Regions from separate parts of the Hymenobacter sp. UYAg731 genome, predicted to be linked through region 1. Evidence: riboswitches for the same ligand, from Rfam matches in the RefSeq annotation. Region 1 holds a riboswitch; the other holds the start of a gene.
The links. Region 1 has a riboswitch for S-adenosylmethionine ahead of ACVWYF_RS03260 (amino acid permease). Riboswitches for the same ligand answer to the same signal wherever they lie in the genome.

Region 1 (7,837 bases):
TCTTCCACCTTGGTCTGGGTGCTTTTGGTGAGGGCGGCGCGGCCCTTGGGGAAGAGGGCCAGCAGGTCGGGGCTGCCCGCTTCGTAGGTGGGATTGATGACCTTGCGCTCCATCCGCTTCACGTAGGCCTTGAAGTCTTCCAGGGCCTGGGCCAGGGTGCTGGTGCTGGCCTGGCCCTCGCCGGAAAGCTGGCCGGCGTGGGTGGCGCGGTAGTCGGTGAGGGCCACGTCGAGGGCATCGGCCACGGCGCTGTACTTGCCGCCGGCGGCCTGCCGGAGGGCCTGGAGGGTGAAGGCGGCCATGTCGGCAAACTGGTCGCGGTTGAGGCGCAGGTTCTCGAAGAAATTCTCGAACCGGGCGGCGTATTTGGCTTGGGCCATGCGGTAGATGGGGGTTGGTTTGGTGAGGCAACGGCCCGGCAGTTTGCCCGGCCGGGCGGAAGGTAGCGCAAACCGGTGGCTTTGCGACCGGCCGCCCCGGCCGCGCCACGCAAAAAGCGGGGCACCTCTTGCGAAGCGCCCCGCCCGCCCACCGGCCGGCCAGCAAGTAGGGGGTTAAAAGATGCGGTAAAACAGCGTTTTGCCGTTGCCGCTACCGCCGCTGCCGGTGGTGGTGATGTGGCCGGTATTGCCGTTGCCGTCGTAGCCGCTGGCTTTGTTGCTGTTCGAGGTGCAGCTCGTGACGGTGTGCGCGATGGTCTGGCCGGCGCTGCCCAGCTTGAAGCCGTTGCCGTCGCCGCTGCCACCGTAGCCGTTATTGGTCGAAGTGCAGCTCGTGATTTTCACGGTATAGGGCTGGCCGTAGAGGTCCCAGCCATCGTCGGAATTATGGTTGGCAGTGCAGTGGTCGAACTTGTTGTTGGCCCCGGCCGAGAGCTTGCAGGCAAAGCCGTCGGCGTTTTCGCCGCCGTTGGCCGTGTCGAAGTTCTCGGTGGAGGTGCAGTAGGTGATGTTGTCGTCGTGCGCGCCGTTGTACACCTGCAGGCCCGAGTCCTTGTTGGCCGTCGTGGTCACGTTGTTGGCGTAGTTATAGCCGCCAATTTGGAAAACCAGCCCACAGTCCGGCGCGTTCTTGATGGTCATGTTGGTGATGTTCCAGTAGCTCCCGTTCACCTTCACGCCCCAGCCCGAGGGCACCCCGGAGCAATCCAGCGTGCCGCCCGTGAAGTTGATTTTGGCGCTGGACGTACCGCTGCGCAGCAATTGCAGCGTGCTGGTGAGCCGAATGGTGCCGCTCACGGTGATAACGTCGCCGGGATTGGCGGCGGCAATGGCGTTTTTCAGGGCTGTTTCGGTGGTCACCGTGGTGCTCACATCGGCGCTGGCCGTGGTAGCGGCGAGGGGTTTCCCATCGGCCGATGGGTCGTTGGTTTTGGAGCACGCGGCCAGGGCTGCGGCAAGTAAGAGAATGGCGGGAATTCTTTTCATAGAAGACGGTTTTGATTAGGATGAAAAGGCGTAACTAACGGGCCGATTGGGTGGCCAAACGTAGGCTGTTCCGGCCGCGCCGCAAGCTGTTTTCCGGCATTAAACTGCGCAATCGATGCCGGCATCGATACCGGTATCGATTGCATGACGGCGGCTCAATTATTGCTCCGTGATATAGCAGTATTTCAAAGCTATAACCCCGTCCGGCTGGCCCACCCCGCCGCTGTGGGCCGGGTGCCCACCCACGGCCCCCACAACCGGCCGCCGGGGCCGCCGTAGAACCGGCACACCTTTTCCCTCCCATTTTTATGGCCCGTATCATCGTTGGTTTATTCACCAGCACTTCCGAAGCCGAGTTTGCCGTGGCCCAGGCGCAGGCCGCCGGCCTCGCCCCCGGCAGCATCAACCTGGCCACCCGGCAAACCCTGCAAGCCCAGCACCTGCCCGACGCCGGCGCGCCCGCCGAACCCTTCCGCACGGGCGTGACGCGGTTTTTCACGGACCTGTTCAGCGGCAGTACGCTCGATGATGCGCCGGCCTACATCGCCGCCACCGGTCCCGAGCACGCCGTAGTCACCATTGAAACCGCCACCGGAGAAGAATCCGAGTTGGCCCGCGCCGTCCTCGACCGCTGTGGGGCCGTGGACGTGTACAAGCAGCGCCCCCTCAGCCCCACCGCCGCCCCCACCGCCGGCGGAGTGGACCTCGAAGGCGACCTTGACCGGGTGCGCGACGATGAGGAGCTGGACGCCAACGGGCTGACCACGCACTAATGCCCCCGGTCCGACCGCTTAGGGCGGTCGGACCGGGGGCATTAGTCTTGCTTCGCGGCCTCCTGCGCCGGCCGCAGCTTGCTGTTCCGCTTCCCGTACCCGAAGTAGATGACCATGCCAATGGCCAGCCACACGATGAGGCGCAGCCATGTTTCCCAAGGCAGCGAGGCCATCATCACCAGGCACACCACGATGCCCAGAATGGGCACCACCGGCACCCACGGCGTGCGGAAGGGGCGCGGCGCGTCGGGGTTGGACCTGCGCATGATGAGCACGCCGAGGCACACCATCACAAAGGCCAGCAGCGTGCCGATGCTCGTCATCTCGCCCACTACCGCGATGGGCACGAAGCCCGCGAACACCGCAATGAAGCACCCCAGCAGCAGGCTGGACTGAAACGGCGTGTTGAATTTCGGGTGCAAGCGCGAGAACACCGGCGGCAGCAGCCCATCCTTCGACATCGAGAAAAACACCCGCGACTGCCCCAGCAAATCCACCAATATCACGGACGTATAGCCGATGAGAATGGCCAGAATCACGGCCGAGCTGAGCCAGGCATAGGGCGTTTTCTCGATGGCAATGGCCACCGGCGCGGCGCTGTTCTTGAACTCAGTGTAGTTGGCCAAACCGGTCAAGACGTGCCCGAATAGCACGAACAAAACGGTGCATACAGCCAGCGAACCCAGAATGCCAATGGGCATATTGCGCTGCGGGTTCTTGGTTTCCTGGGCCATGGTGGCCACAATATCGAAGCCAATAAAGACGAAGAATATCACGCCCGCCCCGCGCAGGATGCCGCTCAGGCCGAACTCGCCAAACGTGCCCGTGTTAGCCGGGATGTAGGGTTGGTAGTTGGCCGGGTCAATGTACTTCCAGCCCAGCGCGATGAACACCAGCACCACGGCCACCTTCAAGGCCACCACCAGCGCGTTGAACCACGCCGACCCTTTCGTGCCCCGCGTGACGATGGCCGTAATGGCCAGCACGATGAGCATGGCTGGCACGTTTACGAAGCCGTGTACGGTGCTGCCATCGGCCAGCGTGGCCGACTCGAACGGCGACATCACCAGCCGCGCCGGGATGTGCAGCCCGTATTTACTCAGGAACTTGATGAGGTACTGCGACCAGCTGATGGCCACCGTAGCCGCCCCTACCGAGTATTCGAGCACCAAATCCCAGCCGATAATCCAGGCAAACAGCTCGCCCATGGTGGCATACGAATACGTGTAGGCCGAGCCCGAAACCGGCACCATCGCTGCAAATTCGGCGTAGCACAGCGCCGAGAAGGCGCAGCCCACGGCGGCCACCACGAAGGAAAGCGTCACGGCCGGCCCCGCGTTGTTGGCCGCCGCGATGCCGGTGAGCGAGAACAGGCCCGCCCCAATAATGACCCCGATGCCAATGGCAATCAGGCTCACGCCGTTCAGGCTGCGCTTGAGGGTGTTCGCCCCCGTTTCGGCCGCTTCCGCTCGGAGCAGCTCCAGTGATTTTTTCAACATAATGAGATAGAAACGCGCCACGCTACCGCCCCAATCGGAGCAGCCGTGCCGCAAAGCAAAAAACCCGTAAAAAAGGAATGAAAATGCGCCGGCCGTAGCTTCAGCTACGCGGCGCTACGGCCCGCAATCAACAGCAACAACAGCCCGCGACCATCGGTCCTGTCATCAACAAACGGACACAAAAAACACCAGGAAAAGCAAGCGAGGCAGCAGGAACGGCAGGCACGGCAGTTGTTTTTATATAATCAGGAGTTGGCACCATACCCACGGTTGCGGGTGGTTGCCGGCGCGTCATTGAGCCTGTCTCTCAGCGCCTCTGTATAAAAACAATCCTTCGGGGAGAAAGAATTGATGCCGCAAAGGTAATGCCGGATGCGTACCCCGCCGGCGGTTTGGGCAAAAAATAGACCGTCAGGCCGAGCGCAGCCGAGGCATCTCGCGTGCAGAAGCAAACCAATCGTTGAAAAAGGTTACTACCACACGCGAGATGCCTCGGCTGCGCCCGGCATGACGGTCGTGAGAATCACCCCGCTGACCTCCCCCTCCTACCGCCGCAGCGCCAGCCGCACGCCGGCCATCAACCAGCGGCCGGGCATCTGGGCACCGAGCAGGTCGGAATACTTCGCGTCGAACAGGTTCTGGGCCTGGCCCACCACCCAGAGGCGCTCGGGCAGCAGCGCCACATCAAGGCGGCCATTGATGACCACGTAATCGGGCGTGAGCTGGGCATCGTTCACGGTGGCACTGGCTACAGTCTGCTGGCTGGCGCGCTGCTTGTATACCCCGCCCAGGCTGGCCGTGAAGCGACGATGCACCAGGCTCACATTGCCGCTAACGAGCTGTTTCGCCACGTTGCTCAGGTATTGCGATACAATGTTGCCGTCCACGTTCAGGTGGGTATAGGTGTAGCCCACGCTGCCTTCAAGGCGCAGGCCCTCACTCAACTGGGCGCGGGTACTGGCTTCGAATTCGAGGCCCTGCGTGCTCACGGCAAACAGGTTTTGGGCGTAGCGGTAAGTGCTGGCAGGGTTGAGATTGGTGAAGCCGGTGCCGGCCTGCACCTCGCTGCCGTGCGTACTCACGTAATCAATCAGGTTCCGGCCATAGCGGTTGAAGTAGGTGCCGCGCAGCGTCAGGGCCGGGCCCACCACGTAGTCGAGACCGCCCTCGTAGCTCCAGGTGCGCTCAGCTTCGAGGCCGGGATTGCCCACGTTGAAGCCGTTGGGTACGGTACCGGGCCGGATGGCCGAGTTGTACTGCTCGGTGAAGTTGGCCGCCCGGATGGCGCGGCCCACGGCGGCGCGCACCGTCAGCTTCTCACCCAGCAGCTGGCTGGCGGTGAGTTGGGGCAGCACCTCGGTCCCGTAGGCTTGGTCGTGGTCAAGGCGCAGGGCGGCGGTCAGGTTCAGGCCGGCGGCGGGCATGAGGCCGGCCACGGCGAACGCGCCTTGGTGCCACACGGCGTGGTCGCCGCGGTCGTTGCTGCGCACGCTGCGGCGGTCGGCTTGGCCGCCCAAAGTCAGCTGTACCTTATCGGAGAAGCGCAGTTGGTGCTGGGCCTGCACGTTGAGGTAGTGCATGAGGTGGTCGCTGGCCGCCGAAGTGGGCGTGTACACGTAATAGTCGGTGCTAGACGTACCCACCAGCTGCAATTCGGTACGGGCGCGGGCGTTCCAGTCGTAGCGTATTTGTCCCTGGTACCAGTCGCGCGAGGTGGTTTCGCGGGCGCGGTCGCCGGCGTTGGTCGTGTAGAAATTCTGGGCGTTGTAGTCGCGGCGGTCGAAGCTGGCGCGGGCGGCGGCGCTCAGCTTGTTGTTGATTTGGTAAGCGCCCGAGAGCGAGTAGGTGTTCAGCTTGAAGTCGTTGCGCAGGCCGCCGGGTAGGTTCAGCAGCTGGCCGCTGGCCGTGTTGTTGAGGATGCCGCCGGCCAGCCGCAGGCCCTTGTCCTGGCCGTAGAAGCCAGCATTGGTGGTTTTCAGGTCGTACTCACCGGCCATGAACGTGCCGCCCACTTCCACGCCATCGGGCCGGTGGGTGGCGGCGAAGGTTTTGGTAACGATGTTCACGAAGCCGCCCACGGCGTCGGGGCCGTAGAGGGCCGCGCCGGGGCCGCGCACCACTTCAATCTGCTCAATTTCGGCCGGCGTGATGGGCAGGTAGCCGGCGAAGTGGCCGGTGAGCGGGTCGTTCAGCCGCATGCCATCCAGAAGAATGAGTACTTGGTTGAAAGTAGAACCCCGCAGCGTGATATCGGCCTGGGTGCCAAAGTTGCCCCGGCTCTGCATCTCAATCGCAGGCAGCAGCCGCAGCAAATCATCGAGCGACGAAACCGGGTACTGAGCGAGCGTGCGGCCGGGCACCACAGTCACGTAGCGGCCGGTTTGGCCCGCCACCTGGTTGAGACGGGTACCGTACACGGTCACCTCGTTCAGGGCGCGGGTGCTGTCGGCCAGTGTGCTCTGGGCGAGGGCGTTAAAAGTAAAAAGGGAGCAGAAAAGGGGGGCGGTGTAGCGAGTGAGTCGCATTCATAAGGGAGTTGGTGGGGGTGCAAAGCTACCGTAGCGCGGACTTTGTAGTCCGCGTCCCCGCGCCGTTCGGGTATCGTTCCGGGACGCGGACTACAAAGTCCGCGCTACTTTCGCCCTTGCGTCAGGCAACGTTGACATCCCGCCCGCGTCCTTCGCGCGAAACTCACTTTTTCTCATTTCGTTTCTCTATAAAGCACCTTTTCGCATTAGGCCTATTGGGTCTGGCGGCCACCACCCCGGCTTTCGCGCAGGCTCCCACCCCGCCGGCTGCCAAGCCCGAATCTCCCTACCGCGCCTCGGCAACCAAGGTCAACGACCTGGTACACACCAAGCTCGACGTGCGTTTCGACTATGCCAAGCGCTACCTATATGGCAAGGCATGGGTCACGCTCAAGCCCCACGCCTACCCCACTGACTCGCTTCGCCTCGACGCCAAAGGCATGGACATCAAGGCCGTGGCGCTGATGAACGGCGCCCAGCAGACCCCGCTCAAGTACGACTACGCCGATGGGATGAACCTGCGCATCAGCCTAGGCCGCGTATTTAAGCCGGGCGAGGAATACACGATTTACATCGACTACGTGTCGAAGCCCGACGAGCTGAAAGTGAAGGGCTCGGCCGCCATTACCGACGCCAAGGGGCTGTATTTCATCAATCCCGACAGCGCAGTGGCCGGCAAGCCGGTGCAAATCTGGACGCAGGGCGAGACGGAAGGCTCGTCGGCCTGGTTCCCGACCATCGACCGGCCCAACCAGAAAACCACCGAGGAAATCTCGATGACCGTACCCGCCAAGTACGTCACGCTCAGCAACGGCCGCATGGTGAGCAGCACGCCCGCCGGCCCCGGCCTGCGCACCGACGTGTGGAAAATGGAGCTGCCCCACGCCCCGTATCTGTTCATGATGGCGGTGGGCGACTTCAAAGTCTACAAGGATACTTGGCGCGGCAAGGAGGTTAATTATTACCTCGAACCCAAGTACGCGCCCTTCGCCAAGCAGATTTTTGGCAATACGCCCGACATGTTGGAGTTCTACTCCAACCGCCTCGGCGTGGAATATCCGTGGAATAAATACAGCCAGATTGTGGCCCGCGACTACGTGAGCGGGGCCATGGAAAACACCACCGCCACTCTGCACGGCGAGCAGGTGCAAATGACCGACCGCGAGCTGATTGACCGCGAATACGGCTCCGAATCGGTGATTGCGCACGAACTGTTTCACCAGTGGTTCGGCGACTACGTGACGGCCGAAAGCTGGTCCAACATCACCGTGAACGAGACGATGGCCGACTTCTCGGAAGGCCTCTACGCCGAGCACAAGTACGGCAAGGATGCCGCCGATGCCCACTACTACCGCTACCTGCGCCGCTACCTGAGTTCGCCCCGTGATGCCACCAAAAACCTGGTGCGCTTTCATTACGACGAGCAGGAGGAAGTTTTCGACCTCGTGAGCTACCAGAAAGGCGGGGCCATCATGGACATGCTGCGCACCTACCTGGGCGACGACGTATTCTTCGCCGGCCTCCAGAAATACCTCAAGGATAACGCCCTCGGCAACGGCGAGGCGCACCAGATGCGCCTGGCGTTTGAGGCCGTATCGGGCCAGGATTTG
Region 2 (7,837 bases), on a different contig from region 1:
CCAGCTCACGCACTTCGTGCCCGTGCGCCTGACCGTGGACGCCGAGGGCCGCCGCCTGGCTACGCCCCTCCGCGTGGGCGGTTCCGGCGACATGATGGGGCTGGTAGGGGCCACCGCGTTTCTGGAGCTGCCGCCGGAACCGGCCGTGTTTGCGGCGGGCAGCGCATGGCCGGCATGGGGGTTGTAGCTCGGTAGCCGCTATCCAGAACCCGTCCTCAACAAGGCGGGAGCCGCTTTCGCAACTCCGGAAGGCTATCCCACCGAGGCGGGATGCTCTTCTGAAGTCCCAAAAGCCGACCCCGATAAGGCGGGATGCCCTTCCAGCAATCCAAAACCCACTCCCGACTTGTTGGGATGGCCTTCCGGCACTCCAAAACCCGGCCCCAACTTGTCGGGGTGCCTTTCCGCACCTCCCGAAGTCGGCACCGACTTGTCGGGCTACGCTACGCCGTTAGCTGCCGCAACCGCAGGTGTTGCAGCAGCATAATGGTTTTGCCGTCCTGGATTTCGCCCGTTTTCACCAGCGCCAGGGCTTCCGGCAGCGGCATTTCGAGCACCTCGATTTCCTCTTCCTCGATGCCACCGCCGGCGTGCTGCTCGGTGGCCGCCGAGTATTCGGCCAGGTAGAAAAACAGGCGCTCCGTGACCGAGCCGGGGCTCATGAAGGCCTCCATCACCTTCTCAACGTGGGTGAGGCGGTAACCGGTTTCCTCCTCCGTTTCGCGGATGATGGCCGCGTCCGGGTGCTCGTCATCGAGCAGGCCGGCACAGGCTTCGATGAGCATGCCCGTGGGGTTGCCGTTCACGAAGGTGGGCAGGCGGAACTGCCGGGTCAGGATGACGTGGTCGGTGGCGGGGTCGTGCAGTAGGATAACGGCCCCGTTACCCCGGTCGTAGGCCTCGCGCGATTGGGTTTCCCAGGTACCGTTTTTGCGTTGGTAGTCGAAGGTGATTTTGCGCAGGGTAAACCAGTCGTCGGATAAGGTTTCCTGCTCGCGGAGGCAGATTCGTGCGTTCATACAGGGGTTGAAAGTTCGTTGTTGAAAACAAGTAACGACGCGGTTGGGCAAATCGGTACCGCAGCTAACCGTCGGCGAAAAGCCCGCCGCCCGCCCTTTGCATCCCGGCGAACGCCTGGCCCGGGACCGCGCAGCCGGCCTAACGGTGCGCTCACAACGCCTGCGTTGGCTTGCGCCGCAACGCCCGTTCCGTTGTATCTTCGTCCTACGCTGCTATCCAGAAAGACCGAGGGACCGGGCCCGATGACGTCTTGGCAACCTACCACGAGTAGGTGCCAACTCCCGTTTCACCGCCGTTTTTGGTGAAAGAAGATGACAGCCGGAACCGGACGCTTGCGCCCGGGTTTCTTTCTGGATATGCGCCCTTACGCTGCTATATCGACCCAGAAAGAAATGTCCGTTTCCGCCCCTACCCTGCCCACTATTTCTCCGGAACGCGAAGCTTTCGCTTCGCGCTACCGCCTCCCCGAGCTGCTCCGCCAGCGCCTGCTGATTCTCGATGGCGCGATGGGCACCATGATTCAGCGCCACCCGCTCACGGAGGAGGATTTCCGGGGCACCCGCTTCGCCGACCATCCCAAGCCGTTGCGCGGCAACAACGACCTGCTCAGCCTGACCCGGCCCGACATCATCAAGGGCATTCACGCCGAATACTTTGCCGCCGGGGCCGATATGGTGGAAACCAACACCTTCTCGGGCACCACCATCGCGCAGGCCGACTACGGTCTGGAGCACGTCGTGTATGAGCTGAACTACGAGTCGGCCCGACTGGCCCGCGAGGCCGCCGATGAGTATGCCACGCCGGAGCGGCCGCGCTTCGTGGCCGGCGCGGTCGGCCCCACCAACCGCACCGCCTCGCTCTCGCCCGACGTCAACCGGCCCGGCTTCCGCGCCGTGACGTTTGATGAGCTGGCTACCGCTTACCTGGAGCAGGTGCGCGGCCTCGTGGACGGCGGCGTGGACACGCTGCTCATCGAAACTATTTTCGACACGCTGAACGCCAAAGCGGCGCTCTACGCCGTGCAGAAGTTCTTCGACGAAGGCGGCCGCGTGGTGCCCGTCATGATTTCGGGCACGATTACGGACGCATCGGGCCGCACGCTTTCGGGGCAGACGGTGGAGGCTTTCTGGAACTCGATTCGGCACCTGCCGCTGCTGAGCGTGGGCCTGAACTGCGCCCTCGGGGCCGACCAGCTCCGCCAGTACGTGCAGGAGTTGAGCCGCATTTCCGACGTCCACATCTCGGCCTACCCCAACGCCGGCCTGCCCAACGCCTTCGGTGGCTACGACGAATCGGCGGAAGAATTTGCCGCGCTGGTAGAAGATTATCTGAAGGAAGGCATCGTGACGGTGGTGGGCGGCTGCTGTGGCACGACCCCGCAGCATATTGCCGAATTGAGCAAGCTGGCCGAGAAATACCAGCCCCGCCAGCTACCCACCAAAATTCCGCCGGCCACCCGCCTGAGCGGTCTGGAGCCCTTCGGCATCACTAAGGAAAGCCTGTTCGTGAACGTGGGCGAGCGCTGCAACGTGACCGGTTCGCGCGCTTTTGCCCGCCTCATTCGCACCGGCGCGTATGAGGAAGCCCTGGCCGTGGCCCGCCTACAAGTGGAGGAAGGCGCGCAGGTCCTCGACATCAACATGGATGAGGGCATGCTCGATTCGGAGCAGGTGATGACGACGTTCCTGCACCTCATCGCCTCGGAACCCGACATTGCGCGGGTGCCGGTGATGATTGACTCCTCGAAGTGGAGCGTGCTGGAAGCCGGCCTGAAATGCGTACAGGGCAAGAGCATCGTGAACTCGATTTCGCTGAAAGAGGGCGAGGAAGCCTTCCGCGAACGGGCCCACACCGTGCGCCAGTACGGGGCCGCCGTGGTGGTGATGGCCTTCGACGAAAACGGCCAGGCCGACTCGCTGGAACGCCGCAAGGAAATCTGCCAGCGCAGCTACGATATCCTGACGAAGGAAGTGGGTTTCGACCCCTCCGACATCATTTTCGACCCCAACATCCTGACCGTGGGCACGGGTATGGACGAGCACCGCAACTACGCCATCGACTTCATCGAGGCCGTACGCTGGATTAAAGGCAACCTGCCCGGCGCGCTCACCAGCGGCGGCATCAGCAACATCAGCTTCTCCTTCCGGGGCAATGATTTGGTGCGCGAGGCCATGCACACGGCCTTCCTCTACCACGCCATCCGGGCGGGGCTGGACATGGGCATCGTGAACCCCGGCCAGCTCGGCGTATACGACGAAATCGAGCCCAAACTACTGGAGCTGGCCGAAGACGTGCTGCTGAATCGTCGTGACGATGCCACCGAGCGCCTCGTGGAATTCGCCGATACGGTGAAGCAGAAGGACAAGGCCGAAGTAGTGGCCGACGAGTGGCGCAGCCTCCCCGTGTGGGAGCGCCTGCAACACGCGCTGGTGAAGGGCATTACCGAGTTTATCGACGAGGATACCGAGGAAGTACGCCAGCAGGTGAACCGGCCGCTGGAGGTAATCGAAGGGCCATTGATGGCCGGCATGAACGTGGTGGGCGACCTGTTCGGGGCCGGCAAAATGTTCCTGCCGCAGGTGGTGAAATCGGCCCGCGTGATGAAGAAAGCCGTGGCCTACCTGGAGCCGTACCTCTTGGCCGACAAGCAGGGCTCGGAACGCCAGACGGCCGGCAAAATCCTGATGGCCACCGTGAAAGGCGATGTGCATGACATCGGCAAGAACATTGTGGGCGTGGTGCTGGCCTGCAACAATTTCGACATCGTGGACCTCGGCGTGATGGTGCCGCTGGAGAAGATTCTCGACGAAGCCCAGAAGCAAAACGTGGACGTTATTGGGCTCTCCGGCCTCATCACGCCCTCACTTGATGAGATGGTGTACGTGGCCCAGGCCATGGAAAAGCGCGGCCTGAAAATCCCGCTGCTCATCGGCGGGGCCACGACTTCGCGCCTGCACACGGCCGTGAAAATCGCGCCGTCGTACAGCGGCGCGGTGGTCCACGTCAACGATGCCTCGCGTTCGGTGGGCGTGGCGGCCGGCCTGCTCGGCTCGGGCGAAAAGGCCTACGCCCAGACCGTGGCCGACGACTACGCCGCCCTGCGCGCCGACTACGCCAGCCGTCAGCGCGACAAACGCTACCTATCCATCGAGGCCGCCCGCGCCAACGGCGTGCAGTCGGACTGGAACACGGTTGCCATCACCAAGCCCAGCTTTCTCGGCACCAAAGTGCTCGCAGACTACGACCTCGCCGAGCTGGCCCGCTACATCGACTGGACGCCCTTCTTCCACACCTGGGAGCTGAAAGGCCGCTACCCGCGCATTCTCACCGATGAAAACCTGGGCGAAGCGGCCACCAAGCTGTTTGCCGATGCACAGGCCATGCTCACCAAAATCATCGATGGCAAGCTGCTCACGGCCCGCGCCGTGCTGGGCTTCTGGCCTGCCAATACCAAGGACTACGACACCATCGAAATCTACGCCGACGATTCGCGCGAAACCGTCGCCAGCGAGTTTTTCACGCTGCGTCAGCAGGGCGAGAAAGGTCCGAAAATCCCCAACATCGCCTTTTCCGATTTCCTGGCTCCGAAGGAAACCAGCCGGGCCGACTACTTGGGCGGGTTTGCCGTCACGGCCGGCATCGGCATCGAAAAGCTCATCGAGCAGTACGACGCCGACCATGACGACTACTCTAGCATCATGGTAAAGGCCCTGGCCGACCGCCTGGCCGAGGCCTTCGCCGAGCGCCTGCACGAGCGGGTGCGCCGCGAGTTCTGGGGCTACGCGCCCGACGAGCACCTCACCGGCGAGGAGTTGGTGCAGGAGAAGTACCGCGGCGTGCGCCCCGCCCCCGGCTACCCCGGCTGCCCCGACCACACCGAGAAAATCACGTTGTTTAACCTGCTCGACGCGGAGGGCAAAACCGGCATTATTCTCACCGAAAACCTGGCCATGTACCCGGCCTCTTCGGTGAGCGGCATGTACTACGCGCACCCGGATTCGCGGTATTTTGGCCTCGGTCGCATTGGCGTGGACCAGGTGGCCGACATTGCGCAGCGCAAGCACATGCCGCTCAAAGAGCTGGAGCGCTGGCTGATGCCCAATCTGAACTACGAGCCGAAACAGTAGCGCGGACTTTGTAGTCCGCGAGTTGAACGACAACTGAAAGAATATACCGACCTCACGCTTCCAGGCGCGGACTATAAAGTCCGCGCTACTATCCATGAAAGTTACCGACCACCTCGCCCAGGCCAACGGCAAAACCCTCTTTTCCTTCGAGGTGCTACCACCTAAAAAGGGCGAAAATATCCACACGCTGTTCTCGAATATCGAGCCGCTGATGGAGTTTAAGCCGCCGTTCATCGACGTGACGTATCACCGCGAAGAGTACGTGTACCGCCACCATCCCAACGGCCTGCTGGAGAAGAAAACCGTGCGCCGCCGCCCCGGCACGGTGGGCATTTGCGCGGCCATCAAAAACCGCTTCGACGTGGACACCGTGCCCCACCTCATCTGCGGCGGTTTCACGAAGGAGGAAACCGAGAACGCGCTGATTGACCTGCACTTTCTGGGCATCGATTCCATCCTGGCCCTGCGCGGCGACCCCATCAAATCGGAAGGCCATTTCAAGCCTGAACCCGACGGGCACGCCTACGCCTGCGACCTCATCGGCCAGGTGGCAAACCTGAACAAGGGCGAATACCTGGATGAGGAACAGGATGATACCTGGGCCACCAACTTCTGCATCGGCACGGCCGGCTACCCCGAAAAGCATTTCGAAGCGTCCAACTACGCCTCCGACATCCGTTTCCTCAAGCACAAGGTGGACCGGGGGGCCGAATACATCGTGACCCAGATGTTCTTCGATAACGAAGAGTTTTTCAAGTTTGAAAAAGCCTGCCGCGACGCCGGCATCACCGTGCCCATCATCCCCGGCCTGAAACCGCTGACGACCAAAAGCCAGCTCACCATGCTGCCACGGACTTTTTTCCTCAACCTGCCCGAGCCGCTGGTGGAAGCCATCAGCCAGTGCCGCGACAACGAAGCGGCCCGCGCCATCGGCATCGAGTGGTGCCTCAACCAGAGCCGCGAGCTCATGGCCCACGGCGTGCCCTGCCTGCACTACTACTCCATGGGCAAGTCGGAAAGCATCCGGCGGGTAGCGGCCGAGCTGTTTTAGGCAAATTTCTCCCGAATAGCTTCGGGCCAAAAGGCGTTGCGCAGTGCCGAAACCACCTCCGGCAAGGCATTCACGCTAACCTTTCGGCCGGCGCGGTAGTACAGGGCACATGCGGCCGAAGCGGCCGTACTTTGCAACCTACTTACCGTGTTTGTGCTATGAATGGTGAATTGCGTAATCGGCCGGCGGGCCTGAAACTTGGCGGCGTAGTGCTGGCCGCACTGCTGCTCACGGGCTGCGACTCGACTCCCCGCGACCGGCAGGAGGCCGTGCGCGAAGCGGGCCACGAATTGGACACCGTGGCCCGCACCGCCGCCGGCAAGCTGGCCCGCATCGGCAAAGCCACCGCCCGCTACGATGCCGCCAACCGTGCCCGCCGCGCCCGCCCCCTTGACCCGCGCCAGCAGCTGGCGATGGAAGCCAAGCTGCTCGGCCCCTACAATGGCCAGATTAACGCCCTCACTCCCCAGGACTTACCGGCCGCCTACGGCCAGCTGGTGCGCGAAACCCGCACCCAGCGCGCCACCTGGACCGACCGCGACTGGGACTACGCCCGCGCCATCTACCAGCGCCTGAACGACCAGCTGAAGCAGGTGCGAATGGACATGCCTGCCCGCGACGAAGTGCGCGTCCGCGCCCGCCAGGCCGAGTTCGTGAGCCTGCAGGCCAGCCGCGCCGTGAACGGCATCGATGCCGCCACCCGGCAGCAGCCCAAATAGCGTTAAGAGTTAGCGGTTAGGAGTTAGAGCAGAATTCAGGATGGTATACGGGTGTAGAGACGCAATATTTTGCGTCTCATCGTTGAACGGCTCGCGGGAATACCGTTAGACGCTTCCGTTCAACGACGAGACGCAAAATATTGCGTCTCTACCTCGTTCAAATGCCTATGCACTAAAATGAGAAGCGCTCTAAGAGTTTACTAGCTTTTGTAGCAATCCGCTCAATCAACTCCTAACTTTCAACTCTTAACTCTTAACTCTTGTCCAGCCCCGATTCCGTCGTTTTCCTCGAATCATTCTACGAGCCGATGGCGGCCAACCTGGCCCGCACCCGGTTGGAGGCGGCGGGTATTCCGTGCTTTTTGAGCAATGAGAACCTGGTGGGACTGATGCCGCTCTACAGCCCCATCACGGGCGGCGTGCGGCTGCATGTGCGGCAGGGCGACGCAGAAACTGCGCTGCAAATTCTGCACGCCGAACCCGCGCCCCGCGCCACCGGCCCCGATGTAGCTTCCTTTGCCGCCGATGCGCCCGACCCGGTGACGCCCCGCTGCCCGCGCTGCGGGTCGTCGGACGTGGCTTATGGGGCGGCCACGCACAATACATACGGGTTCTGGTCGGGGCTGCTGTCGGTACTGCTGCGGTTTCCGGTGCGGGGCAAGCGGTTCCACTGCTTCCATTGCGGCAATGAGTTTAAGTAGTTGACAACCTGATTCAAATCCAATTTCGGCTCTTACAGCGACTATTGGCAAATATCCCGGTTGAGAATACCAGAAGCGCATCTTTTGCGTTCTTGCGGCATGGCTTTGGCGAATAACCGGCGGCACCTCGGGCCGCTGCTGCTTGGGTTGTTGATGACGCTGGGAACGGCGCGGGCGCAGGCCCCGGCCGGCGATGGCATCCTGGGCGAATATTACGAA

Region 2: it holds a riboswitch for S-adenosylmethionine, as region 1 does, so the genes downstream of both, metH (methionine synthase) here and ACVWYF_RS03260 (amino acid permease) in region 1, are expected to answer to the same signal.

Annotation. Positions count from the first base shown of each region.
Region 1 is NZ_JBSSEC010000001.1:753,910-761,746, forward strand. Features, by position in the region: gene ACVWYF_RS03245 (hypothetical protein) at 1-380, opposite strand, end outside; gene ACVWYF_RS03250 (right-handed parallel beta-helix repeat-containing protein) at 555-1,427, opposite strand; gene ACVWYF_RS03255 (hypothetical protein) at 1,736-2,200, shown strand; gene ACVWYF_RS03260 (amino acid permease) at 2,242-3,699, opposite strand; SAM riboswitch class I at 3,934-4,026, opposite strand; gene ACVWYF_RS03265 (TonB-dependent receptor plug domain-containing protein) at 4,245-6,224, opposite strand; gene ACVWYF_RS03270 (M1 family aminopeptidase) at 6,443-7,837, shown strand, end outside.
Region 2 is NZ_JBSSEC010000006.1:92,109-99,945, reverse strand. Features, by position in the region: gene ACVWYF_RS18465 (molybdopterin molybdotransferase MoeA) at 1-187, shown strand, start outside; gene ACVWYF_RS18460 (NUDIX domain-containing protein) at 444-1,019, opposite strand; SAM riboswitch class I at 1,230-1,338, shown strand; gene metH (methionine synthase) at 1,527-5,147, shown strand; gene metF (methylenetetrahydrofolate reductase [NAD(P)H]) at 5,242-6,198, shown strand; gene ACVWYF_RS18445 (hypothetical protein) at 6,357-6,917, shown strand; gene ACVWYF_RS18440 (putative signal transducing protein) at 7,178-7,618, shown strand; gene ACVWYF_RS18435 (PA14 domain-containing protein) at 7,718-7,837, shown strand, end outside.